Regions from separate parts of the Nocardioides pyridinolyticus genome, predicted to be linked through region 2. Evidence: predicted binding sites of a transcription regulator. Region 2 holds the regulator's gene; the other holds the start of a gene.
The links. Region 2 encodes HrcA, which represses chaperone genes, less so after heat shock. Its sites were predicted from a motif close to TTGGCACTCGNNNNNNNCGAGTGCCAA; they were not measured.

Region 1 (15,805 bases), on a different contig from region 2:
GAAGTCGGTGTCGTCGAGGTGGGTGGCGATCGCGATCGGCTTGGTGACGAGCTTCTGGAACGACGAGAGCTGGAAGGCCCAGCGCACCAGCGGCGTCGGTGCGCCGCCGGCGGCGCGGTAGGCCCGTGTGACGAGCCCGTGTCCCCGGGTGAGGTCGAGCAGCGGCCGCAGGGGCGCCACCAGCGGCACCTTGGTGACGTCGACGGGGGAGCCGATGATCGACAGCGACGCGATCGGGAGGTCCTGCTCGTGGGCGGCGGCGAGCATCGCGAAGATGCCGCCGAGGCTCCAGCCGACGACGTGCACGGGCCGCCCGCCGGCGTGCGCGGAGACGGCGCGGACCGCGGCGGGCACGACCTCCTCGACCCAGTGCTCGAGCCCGAGGTTGCGGTCCTTGAAGGAGACGTTGCCGTACTCGACGAGGTACGTCGGGCGCCCGCCCTCGACGAAGTGCTGCACCACCGAGCAGCCGCGGCGCAGGTCGAAGCAGAGCGCGGGGGCGGCGAGCGGCGTCACCAGCAGGATCGGGTCGCCCTGCGAGCGGACGTTGATCGCCGGCCGGTAGTGGTAGACGGCGCGAAGGGTGTCCTCGTCGATCAGCGTGCGGGGCATCGGGCGCAGGTCGGCGACCCCGCCGTAGAGGACGGCGTGGGCGACGTTGCCCGCCGCGGCGACGAGCTGGTCCGGCTTGGGCACCAGGTCCATGCCGGAACTGTACGTTCCCTACGACTTCCGGGCGGGTCGGACCGTCTTGCCGTGGTCGGGGACGACGGCCGCGAGCTCGGTGAGGAAGCTCTGCGCCCAGGCCGCGACGTCGTGCTGCGTGACGGTCTTGCGCATCGCCTTCATCCGGCGGGTGATCTCCTTGGGCTCGGCCCGGCTGGCCTCGAGCAGTGCCGACTTCATGCCGTTGATGTCGTAGGGGTTGATCAGCCAGGCCTGCCGCAGCTCGTCGGCCGCGCCGGCGAACTCCGAGAGCACGAGCGCCCCGTCGTCGTCGAAGCGGCAGGCGACGTACTCCTTGGCGACCAGGTTCATGCCGTCGCGCAAGGGCGTCACGACCATGACGTCGGCGGCGCGGAAGAACGCCGCCATCTCCTCGCGCGGGTACGACGAGTGCAGGTAGTGCACCGCTGGCCGGCCGATCTTGCCGAGGTCGCCGTTGAGCCGGCCGACCAGGCGCTCGATGTCGTCGCGGAGGATGCGGTACTGCTCGACCTGCTCGCGCGAGGGCGTCGCGACCTGGATGAACACCGCGTCCTCGACGTCGAGCTGCCCGTCGGCGATGAGCTCGCCGAACGCGCGGAGCCGGGCGTAGATGCCCTTGGTGTAGTCGAGGCGGTCGACGCCGAGGAAGATCTTGCGTGGGTTGCCGACGGCCTCGCGGATCTCCTTCGCGCGCTGGGCGATCTCGGGCGAGCGGGCGAGCTCCTGGTAGCCCTCGACGTCGATGGAGATCGGGAAGGCGGCGGCGCGGACCGTGCGACCCTCGGGCAGGTAGACCAGGTCGCGGTGCGTCTTGTGACCGACGCGCTGCCGGACGAGCCGGATGAAGTTCTGCGCTGCGCCGCTGAGCTGGAAGCCGACCAGGTCGGCGCCGAGGAGTCCCTCGAGGAGCTGGCGGCGCCACGGCAGCTGGGAGAACAGCTCGTTCGGAGGGAACGGGATGTGCAGGTAGAAGCCGATCCGCAGGTCCGGCCGTAGGTCGCGCAGCATCGCCGGGACCAGCTGGAGCTGGTAGTCGTGGACCCAGACGGTCGCGTTCTCGGCGGCCACCTCCGCAGCGCGCTCGGCGAAGCGCCGGTTGACCGCCACGTAGGTGTCCCACCACTCGCGGTGGAACTCCGGCTTCGCGACGACGTCGTGGTAGAGCGGCCACAGGGTCGCGTTCGAGAAGCCCTCGTAGAACTCCGCGATCTCCTGGGCGGTCAGCGACATCGGCACCAGGTTCATGCCATCGGACTCGAACGGCTCGAGGCCCTGCTCGGTCCCGCCGGGCCACCCGATCCAGGTGCCGTCGTTGGACCGCATGACGGGCTCCAGCGCGGAGACGAGGCCGCCCGGAGAACGACGCCAGGCCCCGTCGACACGGTCCACGGGCAGTCGGTTCGCCACGATGACAAGGTCTGCCGAGCCAGCTGCACCCACGAAGGTCACCCTAGTCAACGCGCCCCAACCCGTCGGGCGGCGTCGTTCCCAGCATGGCCGGCGGGAGAGGCCGGCAGGGCAGAGAAGATCACCATGAGCACCCGGTGCCCGCTGGGAGCGCCGGACACGCCCCGCGGGGTACGGCGGCCCGGTGCCCGCTCGCTCAGGACTTCGGGAAGCCGACGCCGACCTGCCCGCGGACGTCGTCCATCTGGCGCAGGATCGCCAGCGTCTGGGCCTGCGGCACCAGCGGGCTCTCCCGCAGCCCGGCCTCGAGGCAGCGGCCCACCTCGACGATCTCGTGGGCGTAGCCGCGGCCGAGGACCGGCTCGTAGTCGATCGGCGCGGGCTCCGCCCGGACCACCGTGTCGTTGGTGTCGGCCGTCGCGTAGGGGGTGAACGTGATCCGCGACGGGTGGTGGAAGTCGTCGACGTCGATCCGGCCCAGGTCGGTCGCGATCGCGGCGCTGCGGCTCGACCAGGACGTCATCGACGCGGTCATGGTGGCGAGCGCCCCGCCCGGGTAGCGGCCGACGATCGCGACGTCCAGGTCGATGCCGCTCGTGGAGAGCTCGGCGGTCGCCCGGAGGTCGCGCGCCTCCCCGAGCATCAGGTGGGCGAAGGTCAGCGGGTAGACGCCCATGTCGAGGAGGGCCGACGCACCGAGCTCCGGGTTGAGCATCCGGTCCTCCGGGGGCGCGTCCACCCGGAACCCGAGCTCGGCGTGCAGGTGCCGCGGGGTGCCGAGCTCGCCGGAGCGCAGGCGCTCGCGGAGGGCCAGGATCCCGGGCTGGCAGGCGGTCCACATCGCCTCCATGAGGAAGCGGTCGTGCTTGCCGGCCAGCCGCACCATCTCCTCGGCCTCGGTGGTGTCGAGCGTGAGCGGCTTCTCGCAGAGCACGTGCTTGCCGGCCTCGAAGCAGAGGCGGGCGTTCGCCAGGTGGAGGGCGTGCGGGGTCGCGATGTAGACGACGTCGACGGCCGGGTCGGCCACCAGCTCGTCGTAGGAGCCGTACGGCGTGCCGCCGTGCTCGGCGGCGAACGCCTCGGCGCTGGCCAGCCGCCGGGAGCCGACGGCCACCAGCTCCGCGCCCGGTGCCACCGCCAGGTCGCGGGCGAACGTGTGCGCGATCTTGCCGGTCGCGAGGATGCCCCACCGGGTCGTCATGGCCCGACCCTACGGGCGCGCCGGGCGACGCGCCCGCGAGGCGAATGACATCGTTGTGGTTCGTCACCTACAGTGGACGCTGACCCGCACTGTCGGACATGACCAGCTCGGAACGGGGAGGACTCCATGGACGCCGCGAACGCTCTCGGTAGCGAGGCCGCCGACGCCACCCCGGTGCTGAGCGAGCGCGACCGCGAGATCCTCGACTTCGAACGCCAGTGGTGGAAGTACGCCGGCGCGAAGGAGACCGCGGTCCGCGAGAAGTTCGACATGTCGTCGACGCGCTACTACCAGGTCCTCAACGCGCTGATCGACCGGCCGGAGGCCCTCGAGGCCGACCCGCTGCTCGTCCGCCGGCTCCGCCGGTTGCGCTCCGCCCGCCAGCGCCAGCGGTCGGCGCGCCGTCTCGGCTTCGAGATCTGACATGCGCGTCCGCAACCAGCGCGGCGTGGTGATGCCGTCCCCCGTGGTCATGCTCACCGTGATCGCCGTGGCCATGGCCGCGATCGCCTACGTCGCCACCCGCGGCGGCGAGCCGACCGAGCGCGAGGTCACCACGGTCTCCGGCCAGGAGAGCGAGCCGAGCGAGTCGCCCTCGCCGTCGTACTCCCCGACGAAGAAGCCGAAGCCCGAGCCGCCGGCCGTCAAGCGCGGCAAGGTGTACGTCGAGGTCTACAACAACTCCGGCGTCACCGGCCTGGCCGGCAGCGTCGGTGCGAAGGTCACCGGCATGGGCTGGCAGGTCGTCGGCACCGACAACTGGTACGGCACCATCCCGGCGACCACCGTCTACTACCCGCCGAAGCTGAAGGCCGCCGGCAAGCAGCTGGCCCTCGACCTCGGCATCAAGCGCAGCGCGCTCGCCGTCGATCCGATGCGCCGCGACCGGCTGACGCTGATCCTCACGGGTCCGTTGGGCTGAATTCATCCGCGGGTGACAGGGTGGACCTCATGGAGTTCACCTCGCCCGAGGGGGAGCAGAAGTACGCCGCGCTGGTGCGGGCCGCCGGCCGCGCCGTCGTCGGGCTCGACTTCGACGGCACGCTCGCGCCGATCGTGGACGACCCCGAGCGGGCCCACATCCACCCCGAGGCTGCCGACGTGCTCGTCGACCTGGCCGAGGTGGTCGCCGCCGTCGCCGTGATCACCGGCCGGCCGGCCCGCCAGGCGCTCGACCTGGGCGGGCTCGAGGAGGTCGGCAACACGATCGGCGACCACGGCAAGGAGCTCTACCTCTTCGGGCAGTACGGCAACGAGCGGTGGAGCTCCACCCGCCGGCGGATCATCTCGCCGCGGCCGCCGCAGGGCCTGTCTCGGTTCCTCCGGGACCTGCCGCGCACCCTCCGCGACGCCGACGCCGCCGACGCCTGGGTGGAGGACAAGGGCCTCGCCCACGCCGTCCATACCCGCCGGATGGCCGACCCGGACGCGGCGTACGCCCGGCTGCTGCCGGCGCTGCGCGAGCTCGCGGACCGCAACCACCTCGTCCTCGAGCCGGGCCGCCGGGTGATCGAGGTGCGGGCGTCCGGCATGGACAAGGGCAAGGCGGTCGAGGCGCTCGTCGAGGAGGTCGGCGCCGGCGCGTTCGTGTTCGCCGGTGACGACCTCGGTGACGTCGAGGCCTTCGAGGCCGTCGCGACGCTGGCCAAGGACGGCCTGCCGACGCTGCTGGTCTGCTCGGCGTCGGACGAGGTGAGCGCGCTGGTCGAGCGGGCCGACGTGGTCGTGCACGGCCCCGAGGGGGTGCTGGAGCTGCTGCGGCGGCTCACGGAGGACGCGCGTTCGTCCTGAGCGAACAGGAGGGTGTCTCCGGAACACCGCTCCGAGGTCGGGCGTTCAGCGGGCATGTCCCTGAAGCTCCCCGTTCTCTTCGTCTCGGACCTGGTCGTGCTCCCCGGCATGGTCGTGCCGCTGGAGCTCGACGACGCCGCGCGCGCCGCGATCGACGCGGCCCGTGCCGGCAGTGACTCCCAGGTCCTGGTGGCCCCGCGGCTCGAGGACCGCTACGCGTCGTACGGCGTCGTGGCGACCATCGACCGCGTGGGCCGATTCTCTGGCGGCAGCCCCGCCGCGGTCCTCAAGGCCGGTCACCGTGCCCGCATCGGCAGCGGCGTGTCCGGTCCCGGCGCCGCGCTCTGGGTCGAGGTCGACCCGGTGGAGAACCCTGTCGGCGACCACGTCACCGACCACGCCCGCGAGCTCGCGGAGGAGTACAAGCGGCTCGTCGTCGCGGTGCTCCAGCGCCGCGAGGCCTGGCAGGTCATCGACACCGTGCACCAGATGAGCGACCCGTCCGCGATCGCGGACGCGGCCGGCTACGCGCCGTACCTCTCCACCGACCGCAAGCGCGAGCTACTCGAGGACCCCGACGTCGAGTCGCGCCTGGAGAAGCTCATCGCCTGGACCCGCGACTACGTCGCGGAGGCCGAGCTCACCGACAAGATCGGCGAGGACGTGCGCGAGGGCATGGAGAAGCAGCAGCGCGAGTACCTGCTGCGCCAGCAGCTCGCCGCGATCCGCAAGGAGCTCGGCGAGGGCGAGCCCGAGGGCGCGGAGGACTACCGCTCCCGCGTCGAGGCCGCCGACCTGCCCGAGCACGTGCGCACCGCCGCGCTCAAGGAGGTCGACAAGCTCGAGCGCTCCAGCGAGCAGAACCCCGAGGCGGCGTGGATCCGCACGTGGCTCGACACCGTCCTCGAGCTGCCGTGGAGCGTCACGACCGAGGACTCGACCGACATCGCCGCGGCCCGCGCCGTGCTCGACGCCGACCACCACGGCCTCGACGAGGTCAAGGAGCGGATCGTCGAGTACCTCGCCGTCCGCGCGCGCCGCGCCGAGCGCAACCTGCAGGTGATCGGCGGCCGGGGCTCCGGTGCGGTGATCCTGATGGCCGGCCCTCCGGGCGTCGGCAAGACGTCGCTCGGCGAGTCCGTCGCCCGCGCCCTCGGCCGGAAGTTCGTCCGCGTCGCCCTCGGTGGCGTGCGTGACGAGGCCGAGATCCGCGGTCACCGCCGGACGTACGTCGGCGCGCTGCCCGGCCGCATCGTCCGGGCCGTGAAGGAGGCCGGCTCGATGAACCCGGTCGTGCTGCTCGACGAGGTCGACAAGGTCGGCGCCGACTACCGGGGCGACCCGGCCGCACGCTGCTGGAGGTGCTCGACCCGGCGCAGAACCACACGTTCCGCGACCACTACCTCGAGCTCGACCTGGACCTGTCCGACGTCGTGTTCATCGCGACCGCCAACGTCGTCGAGCAGATCCCGTCGGCGCTGCTGGACCGGATGGAGCTGGTCACGCTCGACGGCTACCCCGAGGACGAGAAGGTCGCCATCGCCCGCGACTTCCTGCTGCCCCGGCAGCTGGAGCGGGCCGCGCTGACCGCCGACGAGGTGACGGTCACCGACGCGGCGCTGCGTGAGCTGGCGGCCAACTACACCCGCGAGGCCGGCGTCCGCCAGATGGAGCGGCTGCTGGCCAAGGTGCTGCGCAAGGCCGCGACCCGTCTCGCGACGGGTGCCGACCGGGTCGACGTGGACGTCGCGGACCTCAAGGACCTGATCGGGCGGCCGCGGTTCACCCCGGAGTCGGCCGAGCGCACGGCGGTCCCGGGTGTCGCGACCGGCCTGGCGGTCACCGGCCTCGGCGGCGACGTGCTGTTCATCGAGGCGTCGGTGTCCGCCGGGCCCGCGGGGCTGACCGTGACCGGCCAGCTCGGCGACGTGATGAAGGAGTCCGCCCAGATCGCGCTGTCCTTCGTCCGCTCGCACGCGGCGGCGCTCGGCGTGGACCCGGCCGTCCTCGACCGGGCCGTGCACCTGCACGTGCCGGCGGGCGCCGTACCCAAGGACGGGCCGTCGGCCGGCATCACGATGGTGACCGCGCTGACCTCGCTCGCGACCGGCCGGCCGGTGCGCTCGGAGGTGGGCATGACCGGTGAGGTCACGCTCAACGGCCGGGTGCTGCCGATCGGCGGGCTCAAGCAGAAGCTGCTCGCCGCGCAGCGGGCCGGCCTGACCGAGGTGTTCGTGCCCCAGCGCAACGAGCCGGACCTCGACGACGTCCCGGCCGACGTCCTCGAGAACGTCACGGTGCGCGTCGTGTCCGACGTCCTCGACGTCGTCCGCGGAGCGCTCGCCCAGCCGGAGGCTGTGACTGTGGCGGCGTGACGGTGGCGTACCCACGGACGAAACTGTCGTCGACCGCGCTCGGGAGCGACCGGATCGTCCGTGGGTACGCCGACGCGACGGATTTCGAGACGCGGGCCGTCCAGCATGCGGAACCGATGTGCGCATGCTGAGACGGCCCGCGTACTGTTGCACCTGCTCATCCAGAGGGACTGAGGGAACGGCCCTGAGAAGTCCCGGCAACCGCCGCACACACCAGTGCGGGCTCGGTGCCAAATCCGTCCGCCGCGAAGGTCGCGCCGGAAAGATGAGGAGGACTCCGTGAGCGCACCTGTCATCGAGCACAGCACCACGTCTGGCGCGACCCTGCGTGAGGGCGCCTTCGGCAATGCCACCAACCTGTCGTGTCGCGAGTGCGGCCACCTGGTCGAGCTCGGGCCGCACTACGCGTGTCCGGAGTGCTTCGGCCCGCTGGAGATCGCCTACGACTTCGGCACCGTCACCCGCGAGCAGATCGAGGCCGGCCCGGCCAACATCTGGCGCTACAAGGCGCTCCTGCCGGTGCCGTCCGACATCGAGTCGAGCCCCAACACCGAGCCGGGCTTCACCCGCCTGCTCCGCGCCGACAACCTCGCCGCCGAGCTCGGCATCGCGAGCCTGTGGGTCAAGGACGACTCCACCAACCCCACCAACTCCTTCAAGGACCGCGTCGTCGCCTGCGCCCTGAGCGCGGCCCGCGAGCTCGGTGCCAAGGTGTTCGCCTGCCCGTCGACCGGCAATCTCGCGAACGCCGTCGCCGCCGCTGGCGCCCGCGCCGGCATCAAGACCGTGGTGTTCATCCCGAGCAACCTCGAGCAGCCCAAGCAGGTCAACAGCGCGGTCTTCACCGACTCGCTGGTCGCCGTCGAGGGCAACTACGACGACGTCAACAAGCTCGCCTCCGAGATCGCGGGCGAGGAGGACGGCTGGGCGTTCGTGAACGTCAACGTCCGCCCGTTCTACGCCGAGGGCTCCAAGACGCTCGGCTACGAGATCGCCGAGCAGCTCGGCTGGCGGCTGCCGGACCAGATCGTGATCCCGGTCGCGAGCGGCTCCCAGCTGACCAAGGTCCACAAGGCCTTCCAGGAGCTGATCAAGCTCGGCCTGGTCGAGGACAAGCCGTACCGGGTGTTCGGTGCGCAGGCCGAGGGCTGCTCGCCGGTGTCGGTCGCCTACAAGGCCGGGGTGGACGCGATCCGCCCGGTCAAGCCGGACACCATCGCCAAGAGCCTGGCCATCGGCAACCCCGCCGACGGCATCTACGTGCTCGACATCTGCCGGGAGACCGGTGGCGCCGTCGAGGACGTCACCGACGACCAGGTCCGCGAGGGCATCGTGCTGCTGGCCCGCACCGAGGGCATCTTCACCGAGACCGCCGGCGGCACGACCGTCGCGGTGCTGAGGAAGCTCGTCGAGACCGGCCAGCTCGACACCTCCCTCGAGACCGTCATCATCAACACCGGCCACGGCCTGAAGACGCTCGACGCGGTCTCGGGCTCGGTCGCACCGGCCGCGACCATCGCGCCGACGTACGCCGCCTTCGCCGCCACCGGCCTCGCCTGACCTGTCGAAAGGGAACTGATGTCCGTCTCCGTCCGGATCCCCACCATCCTCCGCACCTACACCGGCGGCGAGTCCGAGGTCAGCGCCGCGGGCGCGACGCTGGCCGAGGTCCTCGACGACCTCGACGGCAACTACAGCGGCATCAAGGGCCGGATCCTCGACGAGTCGGGCGAGCTGCGCCGGTTCGTCAACGTCTACGTCGGGAACGACGACGTGCGGTTCCTCGACAACCTGGCGACGCCCACCCCCGACGGCACCCAGGTCTCGGTCATCCCGGCGGTCGCCGGCGGCTGCTGACGCCCCCTGCTCGCGCCGCGCGTCGGCATACTGACGCCATGAGACCCCCGCCCAGCCGGCCGACCCTCGAGCAGGTCGCCGCTCGCGCCGGGGTCGGGCGGGGCACCGCCTCGCGCGTCATCAACGGCGGCGCGAGGGTCTCCGCGCGCTCCCGGCAGGCCGTCGAGGACGCCGTCGCCGAGCTCGGCTACGTACCCAACCCAGCCGCCCGCGCTCTGGTGAAGCGGCGCACCGACACGGTCGCGCTGGTGATCGCCGAGTCCGAGGAGCGGGTGTTCGGCGAGCCGTTCTTCGCCGGCGTCATCCGCGGCATCGGCGCCGCGCTCGCCGAGGTCGACCGCCAGCTCGTGCTGATCTTCGCCCAGGCCTCCCGGCGGCGCGGCGCCCTCGACGACTACCTCACGCGGCAGCACGTCGACGGCGTGCTGCTCCTCTCGCTGCACGACGACGACCAGCTGCCCGAGCGGATCCGCTCGCACGGCCTCCCCGTGGTGGTCGGGGGCCGCGCCGGCGTCGACGTCGCGAGCGGGTTCGTCGACGTCGACAACGTGCAGGGCGCCGGCCTCGCGGTCGCCCACCTCCTCGAGCGTGGCCGGCAGCGCATCGCCACCATCGCCGGCCCCTCCGACATGGTCGCCGGCAGCTCGCGTCTCCAGGGGTACGCCGCCGCGCTGGCCGCCGCGGACCGGACCGTCGACGAGCGGCTCGTCGAGCACGGCGACTTCGGCCAGGAGAGCGGTGAGTCGGCGATGCGGGCGCTGCTCGGGCGCGAGCCCGCGCTCGACGCAGTGTTCTGCGCCAACGACCTGATGGCCGTGGGTGCGCTCCAGGCGCTCCGCGAGGCCGGTCGCCGGGTGCCGGACGACGTCGCGGTCGTCGGCTTCGAGGACGCGCCGATCGCGCGTTCCGCCCATCCGCCGCTGACCACCGTGCACCAGTCCCCGGAGGAGATGGGGCGCGAGATGGTGGCCCTGCTGCTCGAGACGATGGCCGATCCGGACACCGACCATCCCGGCCGGATGTTGACCACCCGTCTGGTCGTGCGCGACAGCAGCTGAAGCACGCCTTAGCATTTGGGCATGGAGCAGCGTGGCGAGGCACAGGTGCCGCTCGTCCTGCTCGCGACCAGTCGCGAGTGGCCCGACGGCGAGCCGGGTCACGGCGCGCTCGACGCGGCCCTGGCCGCGCACGGTCTGGCGAGCCGGTGGGTGGTCTGGGACGACCTGGCGGTCGACTGGGGCACGGCCGAGGTCGTGGCGGTCCGGTCGGCCTGGGACTACGACGGCCGACTGGGTGAGTTCCTCGGGTGGGCGTCCGGCGTCGGGCCGACCCTGCTCAACGGCGCCTCGGTGTTCCGCTGGAACACCGACAAGCGCTACCTCATCGAGCTCCAGGACACCGGCCTGCCGGTCGTCCCCACGGTCGCGGCCGACACGATCTTCGAGGTGCGCGCGGCCGCCGACGACTTCGGCCTGGCCGTCGTGAAGCCGCGCGTGGGCGCCGGTGGCCGGGGGCTCGAGGTCGTCAGCGACGGCCGGGTCTGGCTGCCGCAGGAGGGCCACGAGGGCCCGTGGGTGGTCCAGCCGCTGCTGGAGTCGATCCACACCGAGGGCGAGATCTCCGTCTTCGTCATCGGTGGCCGCCCGGTCAGCCAGGTCGTCAAGCACCCGAGCGTCAACGACATCCGCGTGCACGACCAGTACGGCGGCACCTCGCGCTCGGTCGAGCTCGGCGAGCAGGCGGCCACCCTGGCGGCCCAGGCCATCGCCGCCGTCGTGGACCTGCTGGGCGAGGAGATCGTCTACGGCCGGGTCGACATGATGCGCTACCAGGACCGCCTGGTGGTGAGCGAGGTCGAGCTCACCGAGCCCGGCCTCTACCTCGACGTGCTGCCGCTCAACGCGCTGCCGTTCGCCGAGGCGGTCGCCGCGCGGGCGTACCCGAAGACCTGGTGAGCGCGGGCGGATCGCCCTTCTTCTTGCACTCGCCATGGTCGAGTGCTAAACATGACGCTGGCACTCTCCTCGGGAGAGTGACAATCCGGATCGGTGCCAGTTGAGGTCCTTCGCGCCGGCGAGAAAGGGTTCGCCGGGTCAGCAGGGCCGTCCGTCGCGGGCAACCCACCGAGCCGGTTCCACGAACTCTAAGCGTGAGGAATCGCAGGAGTTATGCCCAAGCTGATTGCTTTCAACGAGGAGGCCCGGCGCGGCCTCGAGCGTGGCATGAACACGCTCGCCGACGCCGTCAAGGTCACCCTCGGCCCCAAGGGCCGCAACGTCGTGCTCGAGAAGAAGTGGGGCGCCCCCACGATTACCAACGATGGTGTCTCCATCGCCAAGGAGATCGAGCTCGAGGACCCGTACGAGAAGATCGGTGCCGAGCTCGTCAAGGAGGTCGCCAAGAAGACCGACGACGTCGCTGGTGACGGCACCACGACGGCCACGGTCCTCGCCCAGGCCATGGTCCGCGAGGGCCTGCGCAACGTCGCGGCCGGCGCGAACCCGATGGGCCTGAAGCGCGGCATCGAGGCGGCCGTCGAGGCCGTGTCGGAGCAGCTCTCCAGCATGGCGATCGACATCGAGACCAAGGAGCAGATCGCGGCCACGGCCTCGATCTCCGCCGCCGACACCACCGTCGGCGAGATCATCGCCGAGGCGATGGACAAGGTCGGCAAGGAAGGTGTCATCACCGTCGAGGAGTCGAACACCTTCGGGCTCGACCTCGAGCTCACCGAGGGCATGCGCTTCGACAAGGGCTACATCTCGGCGTACTTCGTCACCGACCCGGAGCGCATGGAGACGGTCCTCGAGGACCCGTACATCCTCATCGCGAACCAGAAGGTCTCGAACGTCAAGGACCTGCTGCCGCTGCTCGAGAAGGTCATGCAGTCCGGCAAGCCGCTGCTGATCCTCGCCGAGGACGTCGACGGCGAGGCCCTGTCCACGCTGGTCGTGAACAAGATCCGTGGCACCTTCAAGTCCGTCGCCGTCAAGGCCCCGGGCTTCGGTGACCGCCGCAAGGCCATGCTGCAGGACATCGCGATCCTGACCGGCGGCCAGGTCATCTCCGAGGAGGTGGGCCTCAAGCTCGAGACCACCGGCATCGAGCTGCTCGGCCAGGCCCGCAAGGTCGTCATCACCAAGGACGAGACCACCATCGTCGAGGGTGCGGGCGACGCGGACCAGATCGCCGGCCGCGTGAACCAGATCCGTGCCGAGATCGAGAAGTCGGACTCCGACTACGACCGCGAGAAGCTCCAGGAGCGCCTCGCCAAGCTGGCCGGCGGCGTGGCCGTCATCAAGGTCGGCGCGGCCACCGAGGTCGAGCTCAAGGAGCGCAAGCACCGCATCGAGGACGCCGTTCGCAACGCGAAGGCGGCCGTCGAGGAGGGCATCGTCGCCGGCGGTGGCGTCGCCCTGGTGCAGGCGTCGGCGACGGCGTTCGACAAGATCGACCTCACGGGTGACGAGGCCACCGGCGCGAACATCGTGCGCATCGCGGCCGAGGCCCCGCTGAAGCAGATCGCGATCAACGCCGGTCTCGAGGGCGGCGTCGTGTCGGAGAAGGTGCGCAACCTGGAGGCCGGTCACGGCCTCAACGCGGCCACCGGCGAGTACGTCGACATGATCGCCGCCGGCATCATCGACCCCGCCAAGGTGACCCGCAGTGCGCTGCAGAACGCCGCCTCGATCGCGGCGCTCTTCCTCACCACCGAGGCCGTCGTGGCCGACAAGCCGGAGAAGGCCGCCCCCATGGGCGACCCGTCCGGCGGCATGGGCGGCATGGACTTCTGAGTCCAGCCCGAGCTGTTTCACGCGAGCGGCCCTCGTCTTCCGGGACGGGGGCCGTTCGTCGTCCCGACCCGTCCCGATCGGGGTAGTCCCTGACGTTCGAGGGGTCGACACGCCGTATGGACCCCTCGACCGTCAGGGACTACCCCCGGGAAAACCGGTCGGCACGGCCACCCCCGGGCAGGCAGGATCAGGCCCGTGCCAGTCGAGCTGATCCGAGCCGGAGCCCTGTCCGACGACGTGCCGTACGCGTACGCCGCCCTGGCCGAGCAGGGGAGCCTGGTGTTCACCGCCGGGGCGTGTCCGCTCGACGACGCCGGGGAGGTCGTGGCGAAGGGCGACTACGCCGCCCAGGCGCAGCGCGTGATGGACAACCTCGTCGTCGCGCTGGAGGCTGCGGGGTGCACCCTGGCCGACGTCGCCAAGAGCACGGTGTACGTCGCCGGCACGGATCGGGGCGACCTGGTGACCGCCTGGCAGGTGGTGCGCGCGGCCTTCGGTGACCACGACGCACCGAGCACTCTGCTCGGCGTCGCCCTGCTGGGCTACCCCGACCAGCTCGTCGAGGTCGAGGCGATCGCGGTGCGCCCTGGATAGAACCGGCATAGAACCGGGCCCGATTGGCCACTTGTGACACCGTGTTCAGCGTGGACGAGAGCCGACGGGACCGCTTCGAGCGGGTCGCGCCGACCCTGATCGAGCCGGTGCGCCGATTCCTCGCGCGCCGGACCGACCCCGAGACCGCCGAGGACGTCCTGGCCGAGACCCTGCTGATCTGCTGGCGCCGGGCGACCGAGCTGCCGGACGAGCCGCTGCCGTGGGTGTACGCCGTGGCGCGCAACTGCCTGCGCAACGCCGAGCGCTCCGCGCGGCGGCAGGAGCGGGTCGCGGCCCGGATCATGGCCCAGCCGCCGGACGTGGAGCCGCCCGACGACCCCGCGCTCGAGGAGGCCCTCGCGGCGCTGCGCCCCGAGGATTCCGAGCTGCTCCGCCTGTGGGCGTGGGAGCAGCTGACGCCGGCCGAGATCGCGGTCGTCCTCGCCATCTCGCCGAACGCCGCGAGCACGCGGCTCACCCGCGCGAAGAGGAAGTTGTCCGACCGGCTGCGCAAGAGTAGGGCCGTTGCCGGACATGAGGAGTCGAGAGAGGGGAGAAGGTCATGACCGACGAGCTGCACGACCGCCTGCGGGCCGCCGACCCTGCCTCCTCCCTCCCGCCGGCCGACCCCCACCGGGTGGCCCGACTCCTGGAGGACGTCATGAGCACCGAGCTCACCACCGAGAACCGCGAGACCGGCACGCGCGACCGCAGCCCGCTCACCTGGCTGGTGGCGGCCGCGGCGGTGCTGATCATCGCGGGCGTCGGCCTCTTCGCGGTCCTCGCCCACGGCGAGGACCAGCCCGCGCCCCCGCCCGCCGCCGACCACCAGACCGTCACCGAGCTCACCGCGCCCGGCCCCGAGGCGTACGCCGCCAGGTGCATGGTCCCGAACGCCGAGCTGCTCTCCCGGCAGGAGGTCGCGGTCGACGGCACCGTCACCACGGTCGCCGACGGCGTCGTCACCCTCGCCGTCAGCAAGTGGTACGCCGGCGACCCCACCGACCTGGTCCGGGTGCAGGCGCCCGAGGCCGCGATGCAGGAGCTCGTCGGCGCGGTCGACTTCGAGGAGGGCGGCCGCTACCTGGTGTCCGCGACCGACGGCGTCGTCACGGTGTGCGGGTTCAGCGCGCCGTGGTCGGAGGACCTCGCGGCGCTGTACGCCCAGGGCTTCGAGTGACCGTCGACGGCCTCGTGCTCGCCGCAGGCGCGGGCCGCCGGATGGGACGCCCGAAGGCGCTGGTGGACGGCTGGCTGGTCGGCACCGTCCGCACGCTCGCCGAGGGCGGGTGCGCCCAGGTGACCGTCGTGCTCGGCGCCCGGGCCGAGGAGGCGCTGCCGCTGCTCGAGGGGACCGGCGCGACCGCGGTCGTCGCGGCCGACTGGGCCGACGGCATGTCCGCGTCGCTGCGGGCCGGGCTGAGGGCGCTCGCGGGCACGGACGCCGACGCCGCCCTCGTCAGCCTGGTCGACCTCCCCGACGTCTCCGCGGCGGTCGTCGCCCGGGTCCTGCGCGCGGGAGCGAGCGCCGGCACGCTCCGCCGGGCGGCGTACGGCGGGGAGCCCGGCCACCCGGTCCTGCTCGGCCGGGACCACTGGGCCGGTGTCGCAGGGGAGTCCGCGGGCGACCGCGGGGCCCGCGGCTACCTCGCCACGCACGACGTCGAGCTGGTCGAGTGCGGCGACCTGGCCACCGGGCGGGACGTCGACCGGCGCGGCGACTCCCTCAGCGACGCCTGATCCGCACCGGCCCCTTCGCCGAGGCGAGGTCCACGACCTCGCCGCCCTGGGTCACCTCGACCTCGTCGGCGTCCACGAGCCGCTGCGCGGCCGCGCGGGCGGCGTCCATCAGCGGCCGCCAGTCGTCGGGCTCGACGGCCCGGGCGGCGTCGGACGGGCAGATCGTCGCACCGGGCCGGCGCCGGGTCAGCAGGTCGCGGATCGCCTGCTCCAGGCGGGCGTCGACAGCGCTCACTGGTCCAGTCTGTCGCGGTGGGCCAACCCCGGACCAACGGGCGGGGACGTAGCCTTGACACATGACCCTCGAGTCCCCCGCAGCCGTGGCCGCTCGCCTCGGC
Region 2 (15,805 bases):
GAGGATCGTCATGCCCCGGTTCACGACCCGGTTGCAGACGGCGGTGGACGTCGGCTCGATCGGGGTGTCGCACAGCAGGTGCAGCAGGTTGTGGGTGTTCTGCCCGGCACCGAAGCGGGCGCGCACGTCGGCCTCGGCCGCCGCGCGGGTGCACAGCGGGCCGTCGTCGTGGTCGGGGCGGCAGGGCATCTCGACCGGCGCCGGGAGCTGGTAGGTGTGCAGCGGGGTCAGGTCCTCGCTGCCCCTCATCCAGCGCAGCTGGGCGCTGGAGACGTCCGGGGACGCACCCTTCAGCAGGTTGTAGTGGACCTGCATCACGATCCGGGAGCCGGCGTCGAGCCGGACGCCGTAGCCGTCGGTCGTCATCGTCTCGTCGCCACCGGGCGCCCACGCGGCGAGCCACGGGGCGTCGTCGACCTCGGCGAAGTCGCTCCTCAGCCCGGTGCCGCCGAAGCAGGTCCAGCCCTGCCCGGGCGTGTCCGCGTCGGTCTGCTCGGCCTCCGCGATCTGGTCGGGGTCGAGCCGGAACAGGATGACGTGGTGCACGACCGACAGGTTGCCGGGCAGCACGTTGCTGCCGGTCAGCCAGACGTCCTCGTCGAGGCCGGGGTCGAGCAGGAAGCAGCGGTAGTCGTCGGTGCCGGTCCCGTTCGGCGCCGCGGGCGTATAGGGCTCGGGCATGCCGAGCGTCATCCGCCTCTCGCCGTCGCGCAGCGGCCGCAGCTTGCCCTGCGGCACGTCCGCGAGCTGGTCGGCCACCACCTCGGGCGGCGCGGCCGGCGACAGCAGGTCGGTGGGGGCGCCGGTGCGCCGGTCCTGACCCTCCTGCACGCAGGCCGTGAGGACGAGGAGGAGCACCGCGACCAGTCCGGGAGCGAGCCGGCGGCTCATCCCGGTCTCCCTCATCCGGGCGGCCAGGTGAAGGAACGCCCGGCCAGCAGGTGCAGGTGGGTGTGGAAGACCGTCTGCCCGGCGTCGGCGCCGGTGTTGAACACGAGCCGGTAGTCGTCGTACCCCTCGGCGGTCGCGACCGCGGCGGCGGTGCTCACGAGCTCGGCGGAGGCAGCCGGGTCGCCGGCGGCGAGCTCGGCGGCGTTCGCGAAGTGCCGCGTCGGGACCACGAGGACGTGGAGGGGCGCTTGGGGATTCAGGTCGCGGAACGCGACGGTCCGCTCGGTCGTGTGCACGATCTCGCCGGGGATCTCCCCCGCGACGAGCTTGCAGAAGATGCAGTCCTCCACGCCCCCAGTAAACCCGATGGCCCCGCCGCGCGTGGAAGTAGCGTGACCGTGATGACCGAACGAGCTGCCTGGACGGCGGACGAGGCGCTGGAGCAGCTGTACGCCGCTCACTGGCGCCAGCTCGTCCGGCTCTCCGTGCTGCTCGTGCGCGACCAGGGCACGGCCGAGGAGGTCGTCCAGGACGCGTTCGTCGCCGTCCACGGTCGATGGTCGCGGCTGCGCGACCCGGACAAGGCGCTCGCCTACCTGCGTCAGGCGGTCGTGAACCGCTCCCGCTCGGCGCTCCGGCACCGCGCGGTCGTGGCGCGGCACGCCGCGACCGTCCGACCGCTGGACGCAGCCGATCCGACCCCCGACTCCGACCGCCGCGCCGCCGTCCTGCAGGCGATGCGTGCCCTCCCCGACCGGCAGCGCGAGGTGCTCGCGCTGCGCTACTACCTCGACCTGTCCGAGGCCGACATCGCCGACACGCTCGGAATCAGCCGCGGCGCCGTGAAGAGCCACGCCTCGCGGGGCGCGGCCGCCCTCCGTGAGCTCCTCCAGGAGGACCAGTGAACACTCCCTTCCCCGACCTGGGCGATCTCCTCCACGACGCGGTCGACGAGCTCGAGCCCAACGACCGGCTCGCCGCGATCCGCGAGCAGGTGGCGTCGGCGCCCGCGCACGCCGCCCGCCCCTGGTGGTACGCCGCCGGCGGCGTCGTTCTCGCGACGGCCGCGGCCGTGACCGCGTTCGCGGTGATCGGCGACGGCGACGACGGCGCTGACCACGACCACGTGGCCACCTCGCCCGGGACGTTCCTGGTGCCGGCCTACTTCCTCGGCGACAGCCCGCGCGGCGAGCGGCTGTTCCGCGAGTTCGACGAGGCCCCCGGAGACGACGCGCTCCAGGCGGCGCTGGACCGCATCGAGCGGCCCGCCACCGACCCGGACTACCGGACGCCGTGGACCACCTCGTCGTTCGGCGACGTGATGCTCATGGACGGCGTCATCCACGTCGAGGTCGGCGACCCGGAGAACGCCGTGCTCGACGACGAGCTGGCCGTCCAGCAGGTCGTGTACACCCTCCAGGGCGCGGCCCAGGAGCGGCTGCCGGTGCGGATCGGCGACACGACGTACGAGGCGCAGCCGCAGAACGATGTGCTCAACCTGGTGAGCATCAGCGATCCGGCGGAGGGTGCCGCCTACGAGGACGGCGTCTTCACGGCTCGTGGGCGCGCCAACGTGCACGAGGGCACCGTGGGGTGGGAGGTGCGCGACGCGTCCGGGCAGACGGTGCGCGAGGGGTTCACGACCGCCCTCGGGACCGGCGACCGGCTCTACCTGTGGGAGGCGGAGGTCGACGTCTCCGGCCTCGCGTCGGGGTCCTACGAGTTCGTCGCGTCCTCCACCGACCCGTCCGGGGGCGCCGAGCAGGCGCTCCTCGACTACGACACGCGCACGATCATCGTCAGATAGCACCGACTCGCCGGAAGGATGAACCCATGCACACCCGGACCCGAATCGCCGTCCTGCTCGCGACGGCCGCGCTCGCGCTGGCCGGCTGCGGGGACGACCCCTCCGCCGACGACCAGCAGCCCGCCAGCAACAGCAACCGCCACCAGAACGGCACGGGCGGCACGGGCGGCGACGAGCCGTCCGACGACGACGCGCCGATGGCCGACCAGGTCACCGTGCCCGTGTACTTCACCGGCGAGACGCCGCAGGGCACGAAGCTCTACCGCGAGTTCCGCCGCGTCGACGCCGCGGACCCGCTCGGCGCCGCGCTGACCCTGGCCGCGTCCGGCGACGCGCTCGACCCGGACTACGGCACGGCCCTGCCCGCCGGCACGTTCACCACGTCGGGCAGCGCCGAGATCCCGCTGCCCGACGACTCGTGGACCGGCATCCCGGGCGGCATGTCCGAGAGCGCCTCGATCCAGGCGATCCAGCAGCTCGTCTACACCGCGCAGGGCGTGCTCCAGTCCCGCGACCCGATCACGTTCACCGACTCCTCGGGCGCGGCCACCCAGATCTTCAACATCGCCTCGGAGGACGGCTTCACGGCCGCCGACCCGATCAGAACGCTCGCGCTCGTCAACGTCACCGCACCCGAGCAGGGCGCCACCGTGGGCGACACGTTCACGGCCAGCGGGGTGTCGAGCTCCTTCGAGGCCACCACGCCCTGGCAGCTCCGGGACTCCTCCGGCGCCGTCGTGCTCGACGGGTTCTCGACCGCCGAGGGCTGGATGGACAAGCTCTACCCGTGGCAGACCGAGGTCGACGTCTCCTCGCTCGAGCCCGGTGAGTACACCTTCGTCGCATCGACCGACGACCCGTCCGACGGCGAGGGCGCCGGTCCCACGGAGGACTCCAAGACCATCGTCGTCGGCTGAGCGAGCGCGTCGGCGCGCCGCTGCCGACCTAGGTCCAGCGGGGCGTGCGCGCCAGCAGCGCCGACACGGCCGCGAGCCCGGCGGTCGAGGTGCGCAGCACCTCGGTGCCGAGTCGCACCGACACCGCACCGGCGGCGACGAACGCGGCCACCTCGTCGTCGGTGAGGCCGCCCTCGGGCCCGACCACGACGACGATCCGGCCGGCCGGTGGCACCTCGACGGCGGCCAGCGAGCCGGTCGCCTCCTCGTGCAGGACCACGGCCAGGTCGGCACCCGCGACCAGCGCCTCCACCTCGGCGGTGGAGACCATCTCGTCGACCTCGGGGAACCACGACCGGCGGGCCTGCTTGGCGGCCTCACGGGCCGTGGACCGCCAACGGGCCAGGGACTTCGCGGCCCGCTCGCCCTTCCAGACCGCGACGCTGCGCGCCGCGGCCCACGGCACGATCCGGGCGGCACCGACCTCGGTCAGCACCTCGACGGCCAGCTCGCCGCGGTCGCCCTTCGGGATCGCCTGGACCACGACGACCTCCGGCGTCGGAGCCGCGGTCGTGACGACCTCCTCGGCGACCACCGCGAAGACCCGCTTGCCGGTCGAGGAGACCACGCCGCGCACCGACACGCCGGCGCCGTCGGTCAGCACGACCTGCTCGCCCACGCGCAGCCGGCGTACCGCCACCGCGTGGTGGGCCTCGTCGCCCTCGACCGTGACCTCGTCACCGGTCGCGACCCCGTCGAGGGCCGGCACGAGGTGGACGGGCAGGGACATCAGTGCGGGTTGAACGCGTCGCGGAGCCGGCCGAACACGGACTTCGAGCCGGGGCGGACCTGCCCCGAGGGCGCCTCCTCGCCGCGGATCGTGGCGAGCTCGCGCAGCAGCTCCTCCTGGCGCGCGTCGAGCCGCGTCGGCGTCTCGACCACGACCGTGACGACCAGGTCGCCGCGACCGCCACGCAGGCCGGGGACGCCGCGCCCCTTGAGCACCTGCTCCGAGCCCGACTGCGTGCCGGGGCGCACCTCGAGCTCGAAGCTGCCCTCCGGCGCCGTCTCGCTCGGCTCGTCGTCGACGACGTCGGCCTCGAGGGTCGGCAGGGTCAGCGTGGTGCCCAGCGCGGCCGCGGCCATCGGCAGCGTGACCGTGCAGTGCAGGTCGTTGCCGTGGCGGGTGAAGGTCGGGTGCGGGGCGACGTGCATCTCGACGTACAGGTCACCGGCCGGCCCGCCGCCGGGACCGACCTCGCCCTCGCCGGTCAGCTGGACGCGGGTGCCGTTGTCGACGCCGGCGGGGATCTTCACGGTCAGCGTGCGGCGCGAGCGGACCCGGCCGTCGCCCGAGCACTCGCGGCAGGGCTCCGGGATGATCGTGCCGAAGCCGCGGCAGGCCGCGCACGGGCGCAGCGTGCGGATCTCGCCGAGGAACGAGCGCTGGACGTGGGCCACCTCGCCCGCGCCGCGGCAGGTCTCGCACGGCACCGGATGCGTGCCCGGCGCGGCGCCCTCGCCGTGGCAGGTGCTGCACAGCACGGCGGTGTCCACCTTGAGCTCGCGGGTCACGCCGAACGCCGCCTCGGCCAGCGTGACCTCGAGTCGGATCAGCGCGTCCTGGCCGCGGCGCTCGCGCGGTCGCGGGCCCCGCCCGCCGCCGCCGGCCGCACCGCCGCCGAAGAAGGCGTCCATGATGTCGGTGAACGAGAAGCCGGCGCCCTGGCCGAAGCCGGCACCGCCCATGCCGCCGAACGGGTCACCGCCGCGGTCGTACGCCGCCCGCTTGTTCGGGTCGGAGAGCACCTCGTAGGCCAGCGAGACCTCCTTGAACCTCTCCTGGGCCTCGGGGTCGGGGTTGACGTCCGGGTGATACTGCCGCGCGAGCCGCCGGTAGGCCTTCTTGATCGCGTCGCCGTCCGCGTCGCGGTCGACACCGAGCAGCTCGTACAGGTCCTGGCTCAACTGGGTTTCCTTGGTTGTTCGGGGATCGATCGTGGTGTGCGGGAAGGGGGCTCAGGCCTCGTCGAGGATCCGCGAGACGTAGCGCGCCACCGCGCGCACCGCGGCCATCGAGCCCGGGTAGTCCATGCGGGTCGGCCCGACGATGCCGAGCCGGGCGAACGCCTCGTCGCCGGGGCCGTAGCCCGCGGCCACGACGCTGGTCGCGGCGAGCTCCTGGTAGGGGCCCTCGTGGCCGATCCGCACCGTCAGCACCTCGCCGGCGTGCGCCTCGCCGAGCAGCTTGAGCAGCACGACGTGCTCCTCCAGCGCCTCGAGCAGGGGGCGTACGGCGGAGTCGAAGTGGTCGCCGTACCGGGCGAGGTTCGCCGCCCCTCCGACGGCGATCCGCTCGTCGGAGCGGTGGTCGGACATCGCCTCGGTGAGGGCGTCGACGACGGCGGCGAGCACCGCGTCGGACCCCTCGGCCTCGGCCGGGAGCAGGTCGCGCAGCCGGGTGACCGCCTCGGCGATCACCTCGCCGACGACGGCTCGCAGGACGCGCGTGCGGAGCTCGCCGAGCGCCTCCTCGTCCAGCGCGACGGGGAGCTCGACCAGGCGCTGCTCGACCCGGCCGGTGCTGAGGATCAGCACCACGAGCAGCCGGCTCGGCGCGAGCGCGACCAGCTCGACGTGGCGCACCGTCGAGCGCGACAGCGTCGGGTACTGCACGACCGCGACCTGGCGGGTCAGCTGCGAGAGCAGCCGCACCGAGCGGTTCACGACGTCGTCGAGGTCGACGGCCCCGTCGAGGATCGTGGCGATCGCGCGCTTCTCGGCCGCGCTCATCGGCTTGACGGTCGTGAGGCGGTCGACGAAGAGCCGGTAGCCCTTGTCGGTCGGCACCCGGCCGGCGCTGGTGTGGGGCTGGGTGATGTAGCCCTCGTCCTCGAGCGCCGCCATGTCGTTGCGGACCGTGGCCGGGGAGACCCCCAGGCCGTGCCGCTCGACGAGGGCCTTGGAGCCGACGGGCTCCTCGGTGGTCACGTAGTCCTCGACGATCGCGCGGAGGACGGCGAGCCGGCGCTCCTCCTGCATGCCCGTCCTCCTCTGCGTCTCACCCGGATGTTGGCACTCGAATGTCGGGAGTGCCAAGGGTACTAGCCCCACGCGGCGACCACCTCCCGGCACGACCGTTGACGCCGAGACGAATCCGGATAAGGTTAGGCTTGCCTAACTAGTCACAGGAGGTCCCATGCTCGCCGCCGTCGCCCGGAGCATCCTGGCCTGCCCCTCCGAGGTCAGCCTCGTCATCGACGGCGAGCAGCTCGTCGAGGACGACACCGGTCTCACCGACCGCCGCGGTACGCCGACGTTCCTGTGCCGTCCGGGCTCCCCCGTCGCGCGCGCCGCCGAGGCGCGCCGCAGCGCGCTCCTCACCCTGACCAGCGGACTCGGCCCCCGTGGCGGGGCTGAGCGCGCCGACATGCTCACGCTCGCCGGCCGGCTCGAACGGGTGGCCGTCGAGGACTGCGACTGCTGCCAGGACGTACGCCACGTGGTCTCGCTCGACCTGAACTTCGTGCTGCTCGAGCGGGCGTCGCGCCAGCACCGGGTGCCGCTGCTGGAGTTCCGCAGCCTCGAGCACGACCTCAACCGCGGTCACCTCCAGCGCTCCACGGAGCACGCCAACGACTGCCACCAGGAGGAGCTGCGCCAGGCCGTCTCCACCGGCACGCGGACCCGGCCGGCCGAGCTGCTCGGGGTTCGGCTGGTCGACCTCACTCCGGCGAGCGTCGAGGTGCAGTGGGTGGACGTCCAGGGCGCCCACTGGCACGTGATCGAGTTCCCGCGGGTCGCCGGCAGCCTCGAGGAGCTCGGCGACCTGCTGCGGCACTGCCTGCATGCCGGGATCTGCTGAGGCTCTCTACGCTGGGCCGGTGGCATTCACCGAGGTCGCCGACCGGGTCTGGGTCGCGCGCTACGAGTGGTTCGACGTCAACGTCTCGCTGATCGGCGGCGCCGACGGCGTGCTCGTGGTCGACACGCACGGGTCCGCGCGGGCCGCCGGCGAGGTGGTCGAGGACGTGCGCCGGCTCGGCGCCGGACCGGTGACCGGGATCGTCAACACCCACTGGCACTTCGACCACACCTTCGGCAACGGCATCTTCCGCGCGGCGTACGGCGAGATCCCGATCGTCGCCCACGAGACCGCCGCGACCGAGCTGGCCGACGGCGCGGACCGGATCAAGGAGCGGTACGCCGCCGAGCCGGCCGACCCGCACACGGCCGACGTGGTCACGACCGACGTCGTCGGCCCGGACCGCACCTTCTCCAGCGCGCTCGTGCTCGACGCCGGCGACCGGATGGTCGAGCTGGTGCACCCGGGGCGCGGACACACCGGCGGCGACCTGGTGGTCCGGGTGCCCGACGCGGACGTGCTGCTCGCCGGCGACCTGGTCGAGGAGTCGGCGACGCCGTGGTTCGGCGAGGACTCGTGGCCGATGGACTGGCCGCTCACGCTCGACGTGGTGCTCGGGCTGACGACGCCCGCGTCCGTGGTGGTGCCGGGTCACGGCGCACCGGTGGACCGGGAGTTCGTGGAGCAGCAGCGCAACGAGATCGGGATCATCGCCGAGACCATCCGTGACCTGGCCGGCCGCGGCGTGCCGCTCGACCAGGCCCTCGACGCCGCCGACTGGCCGTGGCCGCGGGAGCGGCTGGGCGAGGCGGTCCCCCGCGGCTACGAGCAGCTGCCGCGGAGCCAGCGGCGGTTGCCGCTGATCTGAGCGGGGTACGTCCCCGCCATGAGCGAGAACACCGACGAGCCGGCCACCGGGATCAGCGACGAGGCCCTCCCCGAGGACCTCCGGCCCACCGAGGACAACCCGCTGGCCCAGCCGCTGGACGAGGACGAGGCCAAGTCGCCCGAGGAGCTCGACATGCAGGGCGGCAAGACGCCCGACGAGCGTGACGACGAGCGTGACGAGGACGACAGCGCCGACTGACGGCGTGCCCTCCCGGGCGCCGTCGGTGGTCGCGCCTACCGTCGTGGGATGACCTCCCGCGACCGCTACGGCACCGACGTCCTCTCGACCGACTGGCGCGCCCCGAAGCGCGGCCGCGCCGTCGAGGCACCGGCCGAGATCGGCGCCGTCGTCGAGGAGGTCACCACCGACTGGTGCGGCGAGATCGTCGCGGTCGATCGCGACCTGCACACCGTCACGCTCGAGGACCGGCGCAACCGGCGCCGCACCTTCACGCTCGGCCCCGGGTTCCTGCTCGACGGCCGGCCCGTCATCCTCACCGCGCCGGTGCGGGCGACGGCGCCCGCGAGGCCGACCCGCACCGCGTCCGGCTCGGTCGCCGTCCACGACGCGAAGGCGCGCGTCGCCCGCGCCAGCCGGATCTTCGTCGAGGGCCGCCACGACGCCGAGCTCGTCGAGAAGGTGTGGGGCGACGACCTGCGCATCGAGGGCGTCGTGGTCGAGTACCTCGGCGGCGTCGACGACCTCGCCGACCACCTGCGCGACTTCCGTCCGGGGCCCGACCGCAAGGTCGGCGTACTCGTCGACCACCTGGTCAAGGGCTCGAAGGAGAGCCGGATCGCCCAGGGCATCGCCGCGTCCCCGGTCGGTCAGCACGTGCTGATCGTCGGCCACCCGTTCATCGACATCTGGGCCGCGGTGAAGCCCGAGCGCCTCGGGCTCGAGCGCTGGCCGGACGTGCCCCGCTCGATCGAGTGGAAGAAGGGCGTCTGCCAGCAGCTCGGCTGGCCCCACCGCGACCAGGCCGACACCGCCCGGGCGTGGCAGCACATCCTCGGCAGGGTCTCCAGCTACCACGACCTCGACCCTGCCCTGCTGGGCCGGGTCGAGGAGCTGATCGACTTCGTGACCAGCTAGCCGAGGGCCTAGCTGGCGCGCAGCGGACGTCCCTGGGCGTCCGTGCTGTCGGTCGCGAGGATGATGATGCCGTCGATGAACGGCCACAGCGCGCCGATGCCGCAGGTGAGGATCGTGACGACGAGCTGCCACACGCCGGTCTTCGTGTCGCCGATGTAGAAGCGGCCGATGCCGAGCGGGATGAGGATCTGCAGCAGGCCCGCGACGAGCTTGCTCTTGTCGGAGTACGGGAGCCCGGTCACCGGGTGCACGCCGTAGGGCGCGGCGGGGTTGTACCCGTAGCCGGCCTGCGGGTACTGCGGCGGGATCGGCTGGCCGTACGGCGGCGGGGCGGCCTCCTGGTAGGGCGGCGGCGGCGCGGACTGGCCACCGGACTGGCCACCGGACTGGTCACCGGACTGGCCGTCGGGCTGGCCGTCGGGCTGGCCGGGCTGCTGCTGGTTCGGGTCGAGGGGTTCCTCGGGGCCTTGGGTCATGGCGCTCACCCTAGGCCCGTCGGGTGTCCTACGGCAGCAGGTCGCGGACGATGGCGTCGGCCAGCAGCCGGCCGGTCCGCGTCGGCACCAGCCGGCCGCCCGCCGGGGCGAGGAGGCCGCGTTCGACCAGACCGGGCACGGCGGCCAGCCCCTCGGCGTCGAGGGCGTCGGTCGGCAGCCCCTCGCGCAGCCGCAGCTCCAGCAGGACCTGCTCCACGCGGCGGCTCTCGTCGTCGAGGACCTCCCGGGCGTGGGCCGGGCTCCGGCCGGCAGCGAGCCGCTCGGCGTACGCCGCCGGGTGCTTGACGTTCCACCACCGCACGCCGCCGACGTGGCTGTGCGCGCCGGGGCCGACGCCCCACCAGTCGCCGCCGGTCCAGTAGCGGAGGTTGTGGCGGCAGCGACTGGCCTCGTCCTTGGCCCAGTTGGAGACCTCGTACCACTCCAGACCGGCGGCGCCGAGCCGGTCGTCGACGAGGACGTACTTGTCGGCGAGGTCGTCCTCGTCGGGCATCGGCAGCTCGCCGCGCCGGACCCGCCGGGCCAGCGCGGTCCCCTCCTCGACGATGAGGGAGTACGCCGACACGTGGTCGGGGGCGCACGCGAGCGCCGCGTCGACGGTGGTCTCCCAGTCGGCGAGCGACTCCCCCGGCGTGCCGTAGATGAGGTCGAGGCTGATGCTTCCGCCCCCGGCCCGGTCGAAGCCGGCGGCCCGCGCCCACTCGACCACCGCCGGCACCCGGCGCGGGTCGTGGGTGCGGTCGAGCACCGCGAGGACGTGCGGCACGGCCGACTGCATGCCGAAGCTGATCCGGTTGAACCCCTGCGCCCGCAGCGACTCCAGCGCCGCGAGGTCGACGCTGTCGGGGTTCGACTCGGTCGTCACCTCAGCGTCCGGCGCGAGCCCGAACTCGTCGTCGATCGCCCGCAGGATGCCGCCGAGGTCGGAGGGGCTCAGCAGGGTCGGGGTGCCGCCGCCCAGGAACACCGTGCTGACCGGGACGTCCGCGTCACCGAGCACCCGGCGCGCCCGGCGTACCTCGTCGATCGCGGTCTCGGCGTACGTCGCCCGGCTCGCCCCCGGCCCGAGCTCGTCGGCGGTGTAGGTGTTGAAGTCGCAGTAGCCGCAGCGCACCGTGCAGAACGGCACGTGCACGTAGAACCCGAACGGCCGCTCCCCCAGCCCGGCCAGCGCCGACTCCGGCAGCGACCCGTCCTCGGGCACTGCGTCACCGGTCGGGAGGGCGGAAGGCACTGACCCATCCTCCCACCCGTGCCCCGACGCCGAGTCAGACAGGGATCGCGAGGGAGATCGTGTAGCCGTCGTCGACCGAGCCGGTGACCTTCGCGAGCTGGAGGGAGTGACCGTCGGCGAAGACCATGTCGGAGTCCAGGCCGACGCGGGACAGGTTGTCGACGGAGGCCTCGTAGCCCTCGGTGGCGTACACCTCGGCGCAGACGTCCTCGGGGAGGGCGAGCTGGGAGGTGCGCAGCTTGTTCGTGTACGACGTGGCGGAGTCGAGCGACTCGTAGACCTCGAAGTGCATGTGCGGCCAGCGGCCGTCGTAGCAGGCCGGGAAGACCGAGGTGAACTCCACGCGGCCCTCGGCGTCGGTCTCCTGGACGCCGCGCAGGTAGTTCTCGTCGGCGATCTCCTCGTCGTACATCGAGTAGCGGCCCTCGCGGTCGCAGTGCCACAGGTAGACCGCGGCGCCGGACAGCGCGGTGACGTCGTCGCCGTCGAGGTCGTAGACCTTCAGCCTGATCGTGACCGGGACGCCGTCGGCGACACCGGTGGCGTCGCCGAACGACGTCGTCAGGTCGCTGCGTACGACGCCGGACTCGGTGAGCACGTTGACGCCGTTCGAGCCGTCGCCCGGGTAGGGGCCCGCGGTCTCCTCCGGGATCTCGCCGGCCGCCACCTCGACCGAGGAGTCGCCGCCCATCGGGGCACCGCCGTCACCGGACGGCGGCCGGGTCCGGGAGGAGACCGTCGCGGTGTCGTCGGTGGCGCAGGCCACCGCGACGGTCGCGATGCCGGCGGCGCCGAAGAGGCCCAGCAGGCCGCGCCGGCCGAGGATCTTCGGGAGGTCGTGGGACAGGCCGAGGTCGTGCTCGTCGCGTTCTTCCATGCCCGCAAGGAGACCCGACCCGGCTGTGCGCTCCCTGTGTGCTCCCTGGGCGATGTCGGTGCAGCGTCAGTGGAAGTCTCGTGAGCGGTGCCGCGCGCGCAGCGCCTGGCCGGCCTCGGGGTGCACGGTCTCGATCGCGGAGAGCCGATCGGCGACCAGGTTGGTGACGCCGTCCTCGCGCTCCAGGATCCCGCGCACCACCATGCCGGCCGCGCTGTTGGCGACGTGGCGATGGCGCCGCCACACCCCGACCGTGCAGACCACGTTGAGCATCCCGGTCTCGTCCTCGAGGTTGAGGAAGGTGACGCCGCCGGCGGTGCCCGGGCGCTGCCGGTGCGTGACCAGCCCGGCGACGTGCACGCGGCGGTTGGGCTCGCACGTGTTGCAGTCCGCGACCGACCTGATGCCCGCCGCCGTGAGCTGGCCGCGCAGGTGCTCGAACGGGTGCCCGGCCGGGGTGATGCCGGTGGCCCACATGTCGGCCATGGTGATCTCGACGTCGTCCATGTCCGGCAGCGTCGGCGCCGGCCCGGCGACCCGGATGCCCTCGAGGTGCTCGTCGGTCTCGGTCCAGCCGGCGTTCCACAGCGCCTGCCGCCGCGAGAGCGTTCCAGAGGGGAACACAGCGTCGAAGGCGCCCGCGGTGGCCAGTGCCTCCAGCTGCCGCGCGTCGAGCCCGGCCCGCCGGGACAGGTCGGCCTGGTCGGCGAACGGCCGCTCCTCCCGTGCCGCGACGATCCGCTGCGCCACCCCGGTGCTGATGCCGCGCACGGAGTCCAGGCCGAGCCGGACGGCGTACGCCGTGTCGCGCCGGTGCTCCGGCGTCGGGTCGGGCGTGCCGGGCACCCACTCCGTGCGCTCACCGTCGCGGAGGCACGCGTCCAGCCCCGTCGGGCCGGGCGAGCCGATGAGCTCGAGGTCGGCGGTCGCGCGCGAGTGCAGGAGGTCGGGGCGCAGCACCTCGACGTCGTGGCGCCGCGCGTCGTGCACCAGCGACTGCGGCGAGTAGAAGCCCATCGGCTGCGCGCGCAGCAGCGCGGCGAGGAACGCGCCCGGGTAGTGCAGCTTGCACCATGAGCTCGCGTAGACGAGCTTGGCGAACGACAGCGCGTGGCTCTCGGCGAAGCCGAAGTTCGCGAACGACAGGATCTGCAGGTAGATCGCGTCCGCGCGCTCGCCGGCGAGGCCCTTGGCCGCCATGCCCGACATCAGCTTCTCCTTGACCGACTCGATCCGCTCGATGCCGCGCTTGGAGCCCATCGCCCGGCGCAGCAGGTCGGCCTCGTCGCGGTTGCAGTCGCCGAGGACGCGCGCCATGTCCATCAGCTGCTCCTGGAAGAGGGGTACGCCGCGGGTCCGCTCGAGCACCGGGATCAGCAGCGGGTGCGCGTACTCGACGGGGTCACGGCCGGTCGCCCGGCGTACGTAGGGATGGACCGCGCCGCCCTGGATCGGGCCGGGCCGGATCAGCGCGATCTCGATCGCGAGGTCGTAGAACTCGCGCGGCTGGAGCCGCGGCAGGGTGCCGATCTGGGCCCGGCTCTCGACCTGGAAGACGCCCACGGAGTCGGCGCGGCAGAGCATGTCGTAGACCGCGGACTCCTCCTTGGGCATCGAGGCGAGCGTCCACGACTCCCCGAGGTGCTCACGCACGATCGCCATCATGTGGTCGAGCGCGCTGAGCATGCCGAGCCCGAGCAGGTCGAACTTCACCAGCCCCATGAACTCGCAGGCGTCCTTGTCCCACTGGAGCACGGTGCGGTCGTCCATCCGCGCCCGCTCGATCGGCACCACCTCGCCGATCGGCCGCTCGGTGAGCACCATCCCGCCGGAGTGGATGCCGAGGTGGCGCGGGGCACCGAGGAGGTCATTGGCCAGTGCCACCACCGAGCCGGGGACGTCGTGGTCGCCACCCTCGCGCACGGCCACCTCGGTCCAGGAGGTGATCTGCTTGGACCAGGCGTCCTGCTGGCCGGGCGAGTGGCCGAGCGCCTTCGCGGCGTCGCGGACCGCCATCTTGGGCCGGTAGCCGACGACGTTCGCGACCTGGGCGGCGTTGTGCCGGCCGTATCTGCGGTAGACCCACTGGATCACCTCCTCGCGCCGGTCGGAGTCGAAGTCGACGTCGATGTCGGGCTCCTCCTCGCGATGCTGGGAGATGAACCGCTCGAACGGCAGCCGGTAGAAGACCGGGTCGATCGCGGTGATGCCGAGCGCGTAGCAGACCGCCGAGCTGGCCGCGGATCCCCTCCCCTGGCAGAGGATCCCGTTCTCGCGCGCGAACTCCACGATGTCGTGGACGATCACGAAGTAGCCGTCGAAGTCCTTCTCGGCGATGATCCGCAGCTCGTGCTCGACACGCTCGCGGGCCTCGCGGGCGTGCGGCTCGTGGGCGTACCGCTCGGCGAAGCCGCGCTCGGTGAGCTCGCGCAGCCAGCCCGACGGGGTCCACCCGTCCGGCACGAACTTCGGCAGCCGCGGCGACGCCTTCTGGAGGTCGAAGGCGATCGCGTCGGCGATCTCGACGCTGCGCTCCACCGCGCCCGGGTAGCGGGCGAAGCGCCGCGCCATCTCCTCCCCCGACCGCAGGCTGGCCATCCCGGACGCCGGCAGCCAGCCGTCCATCTCGGCCAGGCTGCGCCGCGCCCGGACGGCGGCCATCGCGCCGGCCACGCGGTGCTGCTCGGGCCGGGCGTAGTGGACGTTGTTGGTCGCGACGTAGGGCAGCCCGTGGTCGACGGCCAGCCGGGCCAGCCGGTCGTTGCGCGCCGAGTCGCCCGGGAAGCCGTGGTCGATCAGCTCGACCGCGACGTGCTCGTGCCCGAACAGCGCGGTCAGCCGGTCGAGCTCCTCGGCGGCGTACGACGGGCCTCCCCTAGGTCCAGCAGAGTCCAGCGCCTGGCGCACCATGCCCTTGCGGCAGCCGGTGAGCACCAGCCAGTGCCCGTCCCGAGGCCCACCCGCGCGCTCGGCGAGCTCGGCGAGGTCGTAGACCGGCTTGCCCTTCTCGTCGCCGCGCAGCTGGGCGTCGGTGATCGCGCCCGCGAGCCGGTGGTAGCCCTCGACGCCGCGCGCGAGCACGAGCAGGTGGTTGCCCTCGGGGTCGGCGACGCCGTTCTGGGGCTTGGTGAGCCCGAGGGAGAGCTCGGCGCCGTAGATCGTCTTCAGCCCGCCGTGCAGCTGCGCGGTCTCCGCGAACAGCGGAGCGCCGTAGAAGCCGTCGTGGTCGGTGATCGCCAGCGCGTGCAGCCCGAGCCGCAGCGCCTCGAGCACCAGGTGGTCGGGGCCGCTGGCGCCGTCGAGGAAGCTGAAGTTCGAGTGCGCGTGCAGCTCGGCGTACGGCACGACCGGGCCGGCCGGCCGCTCGACGTCGACCAACCGGTTCTTGCGCTTGCGCTGCGAGATCGGCGCCTCGGGGTCCTGGGGCGTGACCATCCGCCCGGAGAGCCGCTTCTCCAGCTCGCCCCAGGAGATGGCGGGGTTCGACCAGCCCACTAGTCGGCCCTGCTAGTCATAGGCCGCTTCCGTGAACCAGACCCCGGAATCCCAGGTCAGCAGCCAGGCGCTGCCGTCGACACCGACCACCTGGAAGCGCGCGACCCGGCGTGGGGTCGACTCCCACCACAGCTCCTCGACCGGCCACGGGCCGGCCCAGGCGGCGACCGGCTGCAACGGGTCCGACGGTCCGGGGCGGAACCGCTCGGGCGGGCAGGTCACGCCTCCGCGGTCGTCGACGTCGACCGTGCGGCCACCG

Region 1: a site for HrcA is predicted at 11,317-11,343, ahead of groL (chaperonin GroEL). Genes of this name have one in related genera too.

Annotation. Positions count from the first base shown of each region.
Region 1 is NZ_BAAIFY010000007.1:536-16,340, forward strand. Features, by position in the region: partial or broken gene ACYQ0U_RS08085 (alpha/beta fold hydrolase) at 1-705, opposite strand, end outside; gene ACYQ0U_RS08090 (alpha,alpha-trehalose-phosphate synthase (UDP-forming)) at 724-2,115, opposite strand; gene ACYQ0U_RS08095 (Gfo/Idh/MocA family protein) at 2,312-3,316, opposite strand; gene napA (nucleoid-associated protein NapA) at 3,443-3,739, shown strand; gene ACYQ0U_RS08105 (LytR C-terminal domain-containing protein) at 3,741-4,238, shown strand; gene otsB (trehalose-phosphatase) at 4,268-5,107, shown strand; gene ACYQ0U_RS08115 (LON peptidase substrate-binding domain-containing protein) at 5,162-6,694, shown strand; gene ACYQ0U_RS08120 (S16 family serine protease) at 6,598-7,482, shown strand; SAM riboswitch class I at 7,637-7,754, shown strand; gene thrC (threonine synthase) at 7,762-9,042, shown strand; gene ACYQ0U_RS08130 (MoaD/ThiS family protein) at 9,061-9,339, shown strand; gene ACYQ0U_RS08135 (LacI family DNA-binding transcriptional regulator) at 9,378-10,397, shown strand; gene ACYQ0U_RS08140 (ATP-grasp domain-containing protein) at 10,419-11,294, shown strand; gene groL (chaperonin GroEL) at 11,508-13,133, shown strand; gene ACYQ0U_RS08150 (RidA family protein) at 13,329-13,727, shown strand; gene ACYQ0U_RS08155 (RNA polymerase sigma factor) at 13,778-14,293, shown strand; gene ACYQ0U_RS08160 (hypothetical protein) at 14,290-14,907, shown strand; gene ACYQ0U_RS08165 (nucleotidyltransferase family protein) at 14,904-15,467, shown strand; gene ACYQ0U_RS08170 (DUF3253 domain-containing protein) at 15,454-15,702, opposite strand; gene ACYQ0U_RS08175 (AAA family ATPase) at 15,764-15,805, shown strand, end outside.
Region 2 is NZ_BAAIFY010000016.1:59,331-75,135, forward strand. Features, by position in the region: gene ACYQ0U_RS14725 (hypothetical protein) at 1-891, opposite strand, end outside; gene ACYQ0U_RS14730 (histidine triad nucleotide-binding protein) at 903-1,241, opposite strand; gene ACYQ0U_RS14735 (SigE family RNA polymerase sigma factor) at 1,293-1,796, shown strand; gene ACYQ0U_RS14740 (Gmad2 immunoglobulin-like domain-containing protein) at 1,793-2,698, shown strand; gene ACYQ0U_RS14745 (Gmad2 immunoglobulin-like domain-containing protein) at 2,725-3,615, shown strand; gene ACYQ0U_RS14750 (16S rRNA (uracil(1498)-N(3))-methyltransferase) at 3,644-4,384, opposite strand; gene dnaJ (molecular chaperone DnaJ) at 4,384-5,562, opposite strand; gene hrcA (heat-inducible transcriptional repressor HrcA) at 5,614-6,636, opposite strand; gene ACYQ0U_RS14765 (hypothetical protein) at 6,794-7,459, shown strand; gene ACYQ0U_RS14770 (MBL fold metallo-hydrolase) at 7,479-8,327, shown strand; gene ACYQ0U_RS14775 (hypothetical protein) at 8,346-8,546, shown strand; gene ACYQ0U_RS14780 (DUF3097 domain-containing protein) at 8,595-9,443, shown strand; gene ACYQ0U_RS14785 (TM2 domain-containing protein) at 9,452-9,919, opposite strand; gene hemW (radical SAM family heme chaperone HemW) at 9,948-11,174, opposite strand; gene ACYQ0U_RS14795 (dioxygenase family protein) at 11,209-12,051, opposite strand; gene ACYQ0U_RS14800 (error-prone DNA polymerase) at 12,118-15,546, opposite strand; gene ACYQ0U_RS14805 (DNA polymerase Y family protein) at 15,559-15,805, opposite strand, start outside.